3 regions of the Candidatus Pantoea multigeneris genome follow, and region 2 is predicted to be linked to each of the others. Evidence: predicted binding sites of a transcription regulator. Region 2 holds the regulator's gene; each other region holds the start of a gene.
The links. The regulator CRP, encoded in region 2, controls carbon source genes, mostly activating them, when cyclic AMP is high. The targets are predictions, from matches to a motif close to ATGTGANNNNNNTCACAT.

Region 1: yrbN (protein YrbN) is a predicted target of CRP. The motif match lies at 1,733-1,750, and genes of this name have one in related genera.
Region 3: F3J40_RS14125 (nucleoside-specific channel-forming protein Tsx) is a predicted target of CRP. The motif match lies at 2,196-2,213, and genes of this name have one in related genera.

What each region holds. Positions count from the first base shown of each region.
Region 1 is NZ_VWXF01000005.1:148,185-152,439, forward strand. Features, by position in the region: gene F3J40_RS13440 (DEAD/DEAH family ATP-dependent RNA helicase) at 1-1,653, opposite strand, end outside; gene yrbN (protein YrbN) at 1,670-1,726, opposite strand; gene nlpI (lipoprotein NlpI) at 1,830-2,714, opposite strand; gene pnp (polyribonucleotide nucleotidyltransferase) at 2,841-4,255, opposite strand, start outside.
Region 2 is NZ_VWXF01000013.1:23,394-27,648, reverse strand. Features, by position in the region: gene F3J40_RS21765 (YccS/YhfK family putative transporter) at 1-1,681, opposite strand, end outside; gene crp (cAMP-activated global transcriptional regulator CRP) at 1,740-2,372, opposite strand; gene F3J40_RS21755 (OsmC family protein) at 2,671-3,075, shown strand; gene F3J40_RS21750 (phosphoribulokinase) at 3,072-3,941, opposite strand; gene F3J40_RS21745 (YheU family protein) at 4,001-4,222, opposite strand; gene F3J40_RS21740 (hydrolase) at 4,219-4,255, opposite strand, start outside.
Region 3 is NZ_VWXF01000005.1:292,316-296,570, forward strand. Features, by position in the region: gene F3J40_RS14115 (response regulator) at 117-776, shown strand; gene F3J40_RS14120 (sensor histidine kinase) at 773-2,128, shown strand; gene F3J40_RS14125 (nucleoside-specific channel-forming protein Tsx) at 2,394-3,257, shown strand; gene yjdN (VOC family metalloprotein YjdN) at 3,330-3,758, opposite strand; gene F3J40_RS14135 (LysR family transcriptional regulator) at 3,836-4,255, opposite strand, start outside.

The sequences.
Region 1 (4,255 bases), on a different contig from region 2:
CTTGTTCAGAATACGAGTACGTGTGAAGTGCTGCAGAACTTCGCCCGGCATGCCTTTCGGCAGCTCGATGGTAGAGTGAGTACCGAACAGCTTGATGTTACCGATGTAACGGCTGCTAATGTCGCCTTCGTTAGCGATAGCACCAACGATGTGACGAACTTCAACACCATCATCACGGCCAACTTCAATGCGGTACAGCTGCATTTCGCCAACGTCACGACGTTCACGACGTGGAGCGCCATCACGATCGCCACGGTTTTCGCGTGGGCCACGTGAATCACGTGAATCACGACGGTCATCACGATCGCGGAACTCACGACGTGCTGGACGTGGTGCCTCTGGTGGCAGAATCAGTGGACGTTCGCCCTGAGCCATTTTCAGCAGTGCTGCGGCCAGAGTTTCGATGTCCAGATCTTCACCCGGCTGCATTTTGCTCAGCAGTGCGCGGTACATGTCCAGATCGCTGCTTTCCAGCTGCTGCTGTACTTTTGCTGCGAACTTAGCCAGACGACGCTCACCCAGCAGTTCTGCGTTAGGCAGTTCAACTTCTGGAATGGTCAGCTTCATGGTGCGTTCGATGTTGCGCAGCAGACGACGCTCGCGGTTCTCAACGAACAGCAGTGCGCGACCTGCACGGCCAGCACGACCGGTACGACCGATACGGTGAACGTAAGATTCTGCGTCCATCGGGATGTCGTAGTTAACAACCAGGCTGATACGCTCAACGTCCAGACCACGTGCCGCAACGTCAGTTGCGATCAGGATGTCCAGACGACCATCTTTCAGGCGCTCCAGGGTCTGCTCACGCAGTGCCTGGTTCATATCACCGTTCAGTGCTGCGCTGTTATAGCCGCTGCGCTCCAGCGCTTCAGCCACTTCCAGCGTTGCGTTTTTGGTACGCACGAAGATGATAGCAGCATCAAAATCTTCTGCTTCCAGGAAACGAACCAGTGCATCAGTTTTACGGCCGTAAGCGGTCCAGTAAGACTGAGAGATGTCAGGGCGAGTAGTCAGGCTAGACTGAATACGCACTTCCTGTGGATCTTTCATGAAGCGTTTAGTGATGCGACGAATCGCTTCTGGCATGGTTGCTGAGAACAGCGCGGTCTGGTGACCGTCTGGGATCTGCGCCATGATGGTTTCAACATCTTCGATGAAGCCCATACGCAGCATTTCATCAGCTTCGTCCAGCACCAGGCCACGCAGGTTAGACAGGTCTAACGTGCCACGCTTCAGGTGGTCGAGCAGACGGCCAGGTGTACCCACAACAACTTGTGGTCCCTGACGCAGAGCGCGCAGCTGAACGTCATAACGCTGGCCGCCGTACAGGGCCACTACGTTTACGCCACGCATGTGTTTAGAGAATTCATTCATGGCTTCAGCAACCTGAACAGCCAGTTCGCGGGTTGGAGCCAGCACCAAAATTTGCGGTGCTTTAACAGTTGGATCAACATTGTTCAGCAGCGGCAAAGAGAACGCTGCAGTTTTACCACTACCGGTCTGCGCCATACCCAGCACGTCACGGCCCGCCAGCAGGTGTGGGATACACTCAGCCTGGATTGGGGAAGGCTTCACGTAGCCCATACCGTTCAGTGATTCAAGGATATCAGCGTTCAGGCCAAGATCGGAAAAAGTGGTTTGAATATCAGTCATGTAGTACACGTGCCTCTTAGATTGCGGCGGCCAGTCTACATAACTCGTCGTGAAAATTTTCAGTCATTTTCATCAAAAAGTGTGAACCGGCTCAAATTAGAAGTTTTGACGAACAGCAAAGCCGCCACCTTGGAGGTGATGGCTTTACAGGTATTCAGACAATAAAAGTTCGTCAGCTATTGCTGGTCGGATTCTGATAAATCGTCTTGTGCCTGGCCGAGTTGTGCCAGTTCCAACAATGCGTAACGGTGCTCAACAAAGTTGTTAACGTTGTTAGCAACCGCCAGTTTGAACAACGCTTTCGCGTCGTCCTTCTCCCCCAGACTTAGGTAGTACTTACCTAAATAGAAGTTGGTTTCACTGAGATGTTCAGCGAGCGAGGTGTTATCCGTTGCGTCTGCCTGGAGGCTTTCCATCAGTGCTTTTTCGCTGATATCGCCCAGGTAGAACTCGACAATGTTCCATCCCCATTGATCTTTCTTCGCCTTGTCATAACGCTGTTTCAGCGCTGCTTTGGCAGAGTCTACATCCATCTCGCGTTCCACGAGATAGAGCCACAGACTACGGAAAGGATCATTAGGATCGTCTTGATAAAACGCCAGCAGATCATCTTGCGCTAACTTGTATCGTCCGCCGTAATAGAGGGCGATACCACGGTTCAAATGCGCGTAGTTGTAAGTTGGATCAAGCTCAAGTACAGAATCAAACGCTTCATAGGCAGCATCAAAATTGCCTGCCTGCGTTAAATATATGCCTAAATAGTTAAACACTTCAGGCATATCCGGTCTTATAGACAGCGCTTGCGAAAAATCGTTCCGCGCCAATGCCCGCAGACCTAAACTATCATACAACACTCCGCGCTCATATAACAACTGTGCGCGTTCATCATCGGTCAGTGCACGACTGGCAAGAATTTGTTCCATGCGTGCCAGAATCACTTCCTGTTGCAGTGTCGGTTGTAGCGGTACTGCAAGAACTTCGTTCTTACGCCAATTGGAGTTGCTGCATCCTGCCAGCGTCAGAGCTGTTGCAACAAAACACCAGCGCAAAAAAGGCTTCATTTCCCACTCCCGAATACAAACATTAGGATGAACATCCTGTCATCCGGCTGCTCTGCACAAGGATTCCTGCCCTCGCGATGACACAAAAGCCCCTTCCCGCCTGGCAGGAAGGGGCCAATTAAGTGCTTATTCGGCGTCAGGTGCCTGTACAGCCGCGGCTTCTTCAGCTGGCTTAGACTCTGTCGCTTCTTTGATGCTCAGACGAACGCGGCCCTGACGGTCCACTTCCAGAACCTTCACAGGAACTTCCTGGCCCATCTGCAGGTAGTCAGCCACTTTCTCAACACGCTTATCTGCGATCTGAGAAATGTGTACCAGACCTTCTTTACCGCCGCCGATAGCAACGAAGGCACCGAAATCAACGATACGCGTTACTTTACCTTCATAGATACGGCCCACTTCGATTTCAGCCGTGATCTGCTCGATGCGACGGATCGCCTCTTTAGCTTTGTTACCATCAGTTGCTGCGATCTTCACGGTGCCATCATCTTCGATTTCGATGGTGGTGCCGGTCTCTTCGGTCAGAGCACGGATGACAGAACCACCTTTACCGATGACATCTTTGATCTTGTCAGCGTTGATTTTGATGGTGTAGATGCGTGGTGCGAACTCAGAGATTTCCTGACGTGGAGTGCTGATTGCCTGCTCCATTACGCTCAGGATGTGCAGACGCGCACCTTTAGCCTGGTTCAGAGCAACCTGCATGATTTCGCGGGTGATACCTTCAATTTTGATATCCATCTGCAGTGCAGTGATACCGTCGCGGCTACCCGCAACTTTGAAGTCCATATCACCCAGGTGGTCTTCGTCACCCAGGATATCAGACAGAACCACGAAGTTTTCGTCTTCTTTAACCAGACCCATAGCAATACCAGCAACGGCAGCTTTGATCGGTACACCTGCGTCCATCAGTGCCAGAGACGCACCACACACGGAAGCCATAGAAGAAGAACCGTTAGATTCAGTGATTTCTGACACCACACGTACGGTGTACGGGAAGGCTTCTTGCTTAGGCATTACTGCCAGCACGCCACGCTTCGCCAGACGGCCGTGACCAATTTCACGACGCTTCGGTGAGCCAACCATACCGGTTTCGCCCACAGAGTACGGAGGGAAGTTGTAGTGGAACAGGAAGCTGTCAGTACGCTCGCCCATCAGTTCGTCCAGGTTCTGTGCATCACGGGCAGTACCCAGAGTTGCAGTTACCAGCGCCTGAGTTTCACCACGGGTGAACAGAGAAGAACCGTGAGTACGCGGCAGTACGCCAGTGCGCACGTCCAGACCACGAATCATATCTTTTTCGCGGCCATCGATACGTGGCTCACCACGGATGATACGGCTACGCACAACGCTCTTCTCGAGATCGTGAACGATGTCAGCGATTTCGCCAGCATCCAGCGTTTCGTCTTCAGCCTGCAGCGCAGCGATAGTCGCGTCTTTAACTGCGCCAACTTGCGTGTAACGCTCTTGCTTATCAGTGATGCGGTAAGCATCAGCAATACCGGCTTCTGCCAGTGCAGCAACACGTGCAATCAGAGCAT
Region 2 (4,255 bases):
GATTAAGCGAGTTAAACATGGAGTTGTGTGCCTGGTTAACTTTGACCCGTTGATAAGCCAGTTTTTCCGCGCTCTGTTCCGGTCCCAGCAGCATCCTCAGGGCTTCCTGATCTGCTTCCAGCGCGTCATGCGCATTTTGCCGCAGCAGGCCGCTTTGCCACTGTGGCCACAGCCAAATCATGCCAGCGAATGCAATCAGGCAACCGGCCAGCGTATCCAGCAGGCGCGGGAGTAAAAACTGTGCGCCGTTGAGCGCCAGCAGTTGCAGCGAATACACCGCTGTTACCGTAAAGCCAATCATCGACCAGCCGTAAAACTTGCGGGTGAACAGGTAGCTGACAAAGGTAATCACCAGCATGGTCAGCAGCACCAGCGACTCCGCAACCGCAAAGTGAAGGCTGGCGGCGGCAATCACCAGACCGGCAAACGTACCCGCAGCCCGGTGTTGAATCCTGACCTGTGTGGCTTTATAGCCATTCTGGCTGACGAACATGATGGTCATCAGAATCCAGTAAGGTTTGGGTGCGTTGAACAGTAACCCCAGACTGGCACCAAACATCAGCATCACGGCAAAGCGCCCGGCGGTGCGCAGCGCTGAGGAGCGCCACGACAAGTAGCTACGCAGCGCAGGGAGCAGTGGCAGACGGCGCTGGCGGTCTGCCATCAGGTCTCGGGAATAGAGTGGTTTTTGGGTGCGCAGTACCCGGGCAATCCGGTTGAAGTGATAGAGGCAAAAGCTTCCCACCGGATTCCCCGGATGTTGACGGGCGATCTTTTCCAGCGCACCCAGCTGCTTATCCATGTTAAAGCGGTCTGGTAGCTGATGGTAAAGGATGTCATCGGCCAGCAGGCGCAAGCGGGCAGAGATGGTTTTCGCATTCCAGCGGATAACCGCTTCAGCGTGGCTCTGTTCGACCAGTTTCTGCACCTCTTCGGGCTGATGCAGGCTGACGGAGATATGTTCCTGTAAATCCAGCGCGACCTGGAACGCCCGTTTCAGACGTTGGTGGCTGTTGTTGCGACTGGCGGCCAGCATGTGCATCTGCTGATAGCAGGTATTCATCAAATCAACGGCTTTTTGCTGGCGAGCCAACAGCGGTGGCAGCGCCTTTTCCGGATCGGTGAGCTGGGTCAGCAGGGTATATTTAGCATCGCAGTAGTCTGCCAGTTCGCGGTACAGCAGGCTGAGGGACTCGCGCAGCGGCTGCTCTTTCCATAGCCAGAACCAGAGCCAGTTAAACAAGCCGTACCATAACGTTCCGCCAATGTAGAGCAGCGGAGGAACCCAGATCGGCAGGCGGCCAATCAGGCTGAGGGTAAAAATAGCCGCAATCAGTGTGCCGGGAAGCAGTCGGGCATGCAGTGGGCTGATCTCCCCTAAGACGCCGAGTAGCAACGGAAGTGCAAACAGAATGGCAGGTAATGGCACATTCTTCAGCAGCAAAAATTGCATCAGCAGGCTGGCGCTGGCAAACAGGCTACCGCCGACGATCAGACGTTTAAAGAAGCGTTTATGCGGGGTATCGAGGCCAGCGATGTTACAACAGGCAGGCACGAGCGAGAAAAGCAGGCCTTTTTGCAGATCGCCAAATAGCCAACCCAGGGCCACAGGTAAGCACAGCACTAACGTCTGGCGCAGGGCATAGTTAACTTCGGGGTGATAGATGATTCGACGCCACATCAGCTCATCATAAATAATGACGGCGCGAGGAGAGCCTCGCGCCGTAAATCAGAAAATATTAGCGGGTGCCGTAAACGACGATCGTTTTGCCGTGCGCGGAGATCAAATTCTGATCTTCCAACATTTTCAGAATGCGCCCGACCGTTTCACGCGAGCAGCCAACAATTTGCCCGATTTCCTGACGGGTAATTTTAATTTGCATGCCGTCTGGGTGGGTCATTGCATCGGGTTGTTTCGCCAGGTTGAGTAGCGTCTGAGCAATACGCCCGGTCACATCAAGGAAAGCAAGGTTACCGACTTTCTCTGAAGTCACCTGCAGGCGACGCGCCATCTGAGAAGAGAGGCGCATTAAAATATCTGGATTTACCTGAATTAACTGACGGAATTTCTTGTAAGAAATTTCAGCGACTTCACAGGCTGTTTTCGCCCGAACCCAGGCACTACGCTCCTGACCTTCTTCAAACAGGCCAAGCTCACCGATAAAGTCGCCCTGGTTGAGATAAGAGAGGATCATCTCTTTCCCTTCTTCGTCCTTGATAAGAACGGCGACAGAACCTTTAACGATGTAGTAAAGCGTTTCCGCCTTTTCGCCCTGATGAATCAGGGTGCTTTTGGATGGGTATTTGTGAATATGGCAATGGGACAGGAACCATTCGAGTGTAGGGTCTGTTTGCGGTTTGCCGAGAACCATTCGCGATCATCCTCTATTGTAATCGTGCCCAAAATACAGGGAGGGTAGCCCTGACAGGCGTTGAAATCATCAACCGTTTTCCAGTATGGGAAATTATGTCGGGGAAATATAAGCATCGCCCCGTTTTCGCCTTTATGTGACGAAAAATATTTTCATCTCTGTTTGTAGCACAGCTTTTGCCGACTGTCTTGTGTTGTCTCGCTTCAGCTGCAACGAGGTGGGTCTGGGTTCGGAGGCGATTGCTGTTTGTCAGGGAGAGGCGTACTCTGGCGGCAAATCGACCTCTGGAGTAAGTAACATGCAGGCAAGAGTAAAGTGGGTAGAGGGGCTGACCTTTCTCGGTGAGTCTTCTTCAGGCCATCAGATTATTATGGACGGGAATTCCGGCGATAAAGCGCCAAGCCCAATGGAACTGGTACTGATGTCCGCAGGCGGATGTAGCGCCATCGACGTGGTTTCCATTCTGCAGAAAGGGCGTCATGACGTGAGCAATTGCGAAGTGAAGCTGACCTCAGAACGCCGTGAAGAAGCACCGCGTATTTTCATCCATATTAATCTGCACTTTATCGTCACCGGTAAAGATCTCAGTGATAAAGCGGTAGCGCGGGCGGTGGATCTCTCTGCCGAGAAGTACTGCTCAGTGGCGATTATGCTCGGCAAAGGCGTAGAAATAACCCACAGCTATGAAGTGATTGCGGCTTAAGCCACACCTCGACCTTGCATCAGACGCTGCACCAGCGGCGTCATGATCAGCTCCATTGCCAGCCCCATTTTGCCGCCCGGTACGACCAACGTATTAATGTGCGAGATAAACGAGCCCTGAATCATCGCCAGCAGATAGGGGAAATCAATATCTTCCAGATCGCGGAAATGAATCACGACAAAACTTTCATCCAGTGAGGGGATTTCTCGCGCCGCAAACGGGTTTGAGGTATCGACAGTGGGCACGCGCTGGAAGTTAATGTGCGTGCGCGAGAACTGTGGGGTGATGAAGTTAATGTAGTCTTCCATCGAACGCACCACGGACTCCATCACGGCTTCACGCGAGTGGCCGCGCTCGCTGGTATCGCGGATCAGCTTTTGAATCCACTCCAGGTTAACGATAGGGACGACTCCCACCAGTAAATCCACCTGCCCGGCAACGTCGTGATTCTGTGCGACCACGCCACCATGTAATCCTTCATAAAACAGGACATCGGTGTTTTGCGGGAGCGGCTGCCACGGCGTAAAGGTGCCTGGCACCTGGTTCCAGGGTACGGCTTCATCGTAGGTATGCAGATACTTACGCGATTGTCCCTGACCGCTGCGGCCATATTCGGCGAGTGTGCTTTCCAGTAAGCCGAAGTCGTTGGCCTCTGGGCCGAAATAGCTGATGTGTTTACCCATATCGCGCGCTTTGCGAATCGCCATGTCCATTTCAGGGCGAGTAAAGCGATGGAAGCTATCCCCTTCCAGCGTGGCGGCCTGTAGCTGTAGCTGCTGAAAAATCTTGCGAAAGGCGAGGCTGGTGGTGGTTGTGCCTGCGCCACTGGAACCGGTCACGGCGATAATCGGATGCCTGGCAGACATAAATGGATTCCCTGTTAAGTCAGACGATGTGCATTGTTAACACGAAATGCGGGCGGATGCTATCCGCCACGAAACTCAGAACGCGGCATAATATTGACGCTTTCGTGCAGTTCTGACCACACCAAAACCACCTCACCACTCGCCAACTGGCGACGCACATCATCCACTTTTTGTGTCAGGCTGCGTTCCTGTAAGCCGTAGTCTGTGCCTTCGCGCAGCACAAAGCTTTCGATCAGGTTCGTCAGGGTATCGGGGTCAATTTGTTGCCAGGGAATAATCATGTTGTTGCTTCCAGCCAGGGAGTAAGCCACTGC
Region 3 (4,255 bases), on a different contig from region 2:
ATTTATCCCTTAATTAGCGAAAACTTAGCGCAGAATTAGCAAGGCTGAGATCGCGGTTAATTCTGCGCTAACTTTTCAGCGTTACACTGCGTGTAATGATGGCTGGAGGCATCCTGATGCGTGTACTACTGGTAGAAGATGATGAAATGATCGGTGCTAACCTTCAACATGCGTTGGAAGGTGCTGGCTGGTCAGTAGATTGGGTACGTGACGGCGTTTACGCCAGCAATGCCTGGAGCGAAGGTGGCTACTCCTGTGTACTACTCGACTTAGGCTTACCGCGCCAGGACGGGCTGCAAGTATTAAGACATGCCCGCAGCCGTGGCGATATGACGCCAGTGCTGATCCTCACCGCACGCGATAGCGTCTCTCAGCGCGTGCAGGGTCTGGACAGCGGAGCCGATGATTATCTGCTAAAACCCTTTGATCTACAGGAGGTTCTGGCCCGTATGCGCGCCATAACTCGTCGTCGCCATGGTGCGGCAGACTCCTTACTCGGCAGTGGCGATCTGCAACTCGACATGATGACGCGAGAAGTGTTGTACAAAGGCCAGCGCGAGCAGTTAACTGCGCGAGAGTATGCGCTGCTCTATGCACTGCTGGAGCGTCCCGGTGCCATTCTTTCTCGCGAACAGTTAGAGAACCGCATTTACGGCTGGGGCGAAGAGGTCACCAGCAACGCCATTGACGTACTGATTCACGGTATGCGCCGCAAACTCAACAACGATGCCATTCGCAACGTACGCGGCCTCGGCTGGCGGGTGCCTGCCATATGAAAACATTGCCCTTTATGCGTTCGTTACGTAACAAACTGCTGAGTACGCTGTTTATTATTCATCTGTTGGTGATTGGCGGCGTGACCTGGTATTTCTTTAGCTGCTACGGCGACATGATTGGCAGCATGAAAGACGACCAGCTCACCAAAATAGCGGATGCCTGGGCAGTCAACAAACGTTTGCCGGTGCTGATGCCGCTATTGGTCAATGCCGATAAGGTAAAAAGTGCCTATGTGGTGCAGCTATGGGATGCCAACGGCAAACTGCGCGCCAGCTCGTGGCCGGAACTCAATGCCCCGCTGGTGACGCAAAAGGGCTGGCACAACGTCTACGTCGGTCACTGTCACGACTGCCAATGGCGTATCTATACCCGCCCCGGCGAGCCAGGCAGCGATATTCGCACCATTCAGGTCATGCACAATCTCAGCTATATGAAGTCGGTGATGGTGTCCCGTACTTTATCGGCGATCATCCCCCTGATTCTGATGATGCCTCTGTCAATGCTGGTGATCTGGCTGGTGGTACGCAAAATCACGCGCGATCTGCGCGTGGCCGCCAGGGAGATTGCCGCCCAGGAGACGCTGAATCCGCACACGGTAGCCTCGCACGACTTGCCGGATGAGCTACAGCCGCTGATTGCCGCCTATAACTCCCTGTTACACAAGCTGCATGCGGCCTGGTCCTCCCAGCGACAGTTCCTGGAAGATGCCGCCCATGAGCTACGCACGCCAGTCACCGCCGTGACGCTGCAAGTGGAAAATCTGCGCCAGCATATTCAGCCAGGGGATGCCAGCCGACAGTTTGACCAGCTGGAAGCGGGCGTGACCCGCACCCGCCATCTGGTGACGCAGCTGCTGAATATTTCGCGTCAGGAAGATCACAGCGTGGTGGCAACGGTCGAAAATATCGATCTCGAAGGGCTGCTGAAAGAGAGCATTGAACAGCTCATGGTGGTAGCCGATAAGCGCGGCATTGATATTGGTTTTAACGGCAGTACCCAATATCAGATCCAGGCCAGCCGCTCAGAATTGCGCAGCTTGTTCGATAACCTGATCGGTAATGCGATGCTACACACGCCAGAAGGCAGCCTGGTGGACGTGCTGTTACATCGCGTCGCCGGCAAAACCGTGGTCGATGTGATTGATAACGGCCAGGGAATGGAAGAAGCGTTTATCGATCGTGCTTTTGATCGCTTTACCCGCTCGTCGGATGTGAAAGCCCAGGGCAGCGGTCTTGGCTTGTCCATTGTGAAAAGCGTGGCTAACAAACACAGCATTCAGGTCGCGATCAGTAACTGCCTTAACCCGCAGGGTGTGATTTGCGGTTTGCAGGTTCGCGTCACCCTCCCCTGATTTCCTGCATCGCAACGGAACCGGACAACGCAAACGGTTGTTCGGTTCCGTTCGCCTCAGTTTGATTATGTGATGCACGTCACATTTCCAATGATTTAAAATGCAACACGTTTTGACAAATGTGAGCAAAATCTATTTTCTATGCGCTGATAAACGGCACGCTACGCACGCTGTTTATCTGATTGTTACAGCGCATTTCCCGCGGGGAATTGATTTCACTCCGGCCGCCCCACGAGCAGCGGTCATCAGCATGTGGCTTATGATAATGAAATATAAAAAACTGATAGCAGGCGCTTTACTGGCAGGTAGCATGGCAGGAGCAGCCCAGGCTGCTGACGAACCGCAATATGTTTCTGACTGGTGGCACCAGAGTGTTAACGTGGTAGGCAGTACTCACACCCGTTTCGGACCACAGTACAACAATGACGTGTATCTGGAATATGAAGCCTTTGCACACAAAGACTGGTTCGATTTCTATGGCTACGCCGACCTGACCAACTTCTTTGGCACGGGCAACAGCAACGCCAACGGTATTTTTGACCACGGTTCGCCGCTGTTTATGGAGATTGAACCTCGCTTCTCCATCGACAAACTGACCGGCACCAGCCTGGCATTTGGCCCGTTCAAAGAGTGGTACTTCGCGAACAACTACATCTACGATATGGGTCGCAACCCATCTCAGCGCCAGAGCACCTGGTATATGGGTCTGGGCACGGATATCGATACCCATTCTGACGTTGGCCTGTCGCTGAACGTCTATGCCAAGTACCAGTGGCAGAACTACCAGGCTGCAAACGAAAACAGCTGGGATGGTTACCGCTTCAAAGTGAAATACTTTGTACCGATTACCGACCTGTGGGGCGGTAAGCTGAGCTACATTGGCTTCACCAACTTCGACTGGGGCTCAGACCTGGCGGAGAAAACCGGTCCATCACGCACCAGTAACTCCATCGCTTCCAGCCATATTCTGTCGTTGAACTACGCACACTGGCATGTTTCAACCGTGGCGCGTTGGTTCCACAACGGCGGTCAATGGGCGGATGGTCAGGAGTTGAACTTCGGCAATGGTCCGTTTGAAGTGAAATCTACCGGCTGGGGTTACTACCTGGTTGTAGGTTATAACTTCTGATAGATCGGGAGTGGGCATCTCCACTCCCGCATCTCGGGTTCCTTCCCCCGCTCCGGGAGAAGGAACCGGCTGTTAACCTTGTGGTTTATAAGCATTCACCATCCACGGCACGCCGAACTTATCGGTAAACATCCCAAAGCCATTTGCCCAGAATGTGGGTTCCCAGCTTTTTGTTACCGCTCCACCTTCCGACAGTGCGTCAAACCACTTTTTACCCTGAGCTTCATCGGGCGTAGAGAGGCTGACTGCAAAGCCACCATAGCGCGTATCAGAAGGTCCATCGCTCAGCATGATTTCACCCTGCCCAATGCGCAAATGCGCATGCATGATCTGCTCAGGCGGGAACGTCATTCCCGTAGGGCAACCTTCACCGCCTCCTTCAGACTCCGGCATATCACCAAACGTCATTTTAAACAGTAGCGTGGCATCGGTAGCGGCAAGATAAAACGCAATCGCCTCTTCACAGCGCCCGTTATAAAACAGATAAGGTGTGACTTGCATGATCGACTCCTGCGGAAATAACCCGCTAGAGAGTGTAGTGCGGTTTTTTTCACCCGGACGCGAGCCAGGCCACACTCTTAACTTTGCTGACAATAGCGCCGGAACAGCTGCGCCATATACGCCCCCATTGGGGTAAGTGACGTGTCCTTACGCTGAATAAGATAAAACTGTGCCAGTGGCAGCGGCTCGTCCAGTTCCACCGCCTGCAACTGGCTGCCCAACACCGCATCGTTAATCACATCCTCCGACAGAATGCTGACAAAGTCGCTCTGCGCCACCAGGCTGATACAAGCCATGAACGTTTCACAGGTCACCACAATATTGGGTGCCATGCCGCGTTCGGCAAACAGATCGTGCAGCAGGCGGTAGTAACTGCCTTTGCGCGTTGGCATCGTCCAGTCACAGTGTTGCATCTCCTGTAGCGATCGCGCTTTTGCCATGGGATGGCCTTTGCGCACTACCACGCGGTATTCGCGCGTCATCACCTGTTCGTAGCT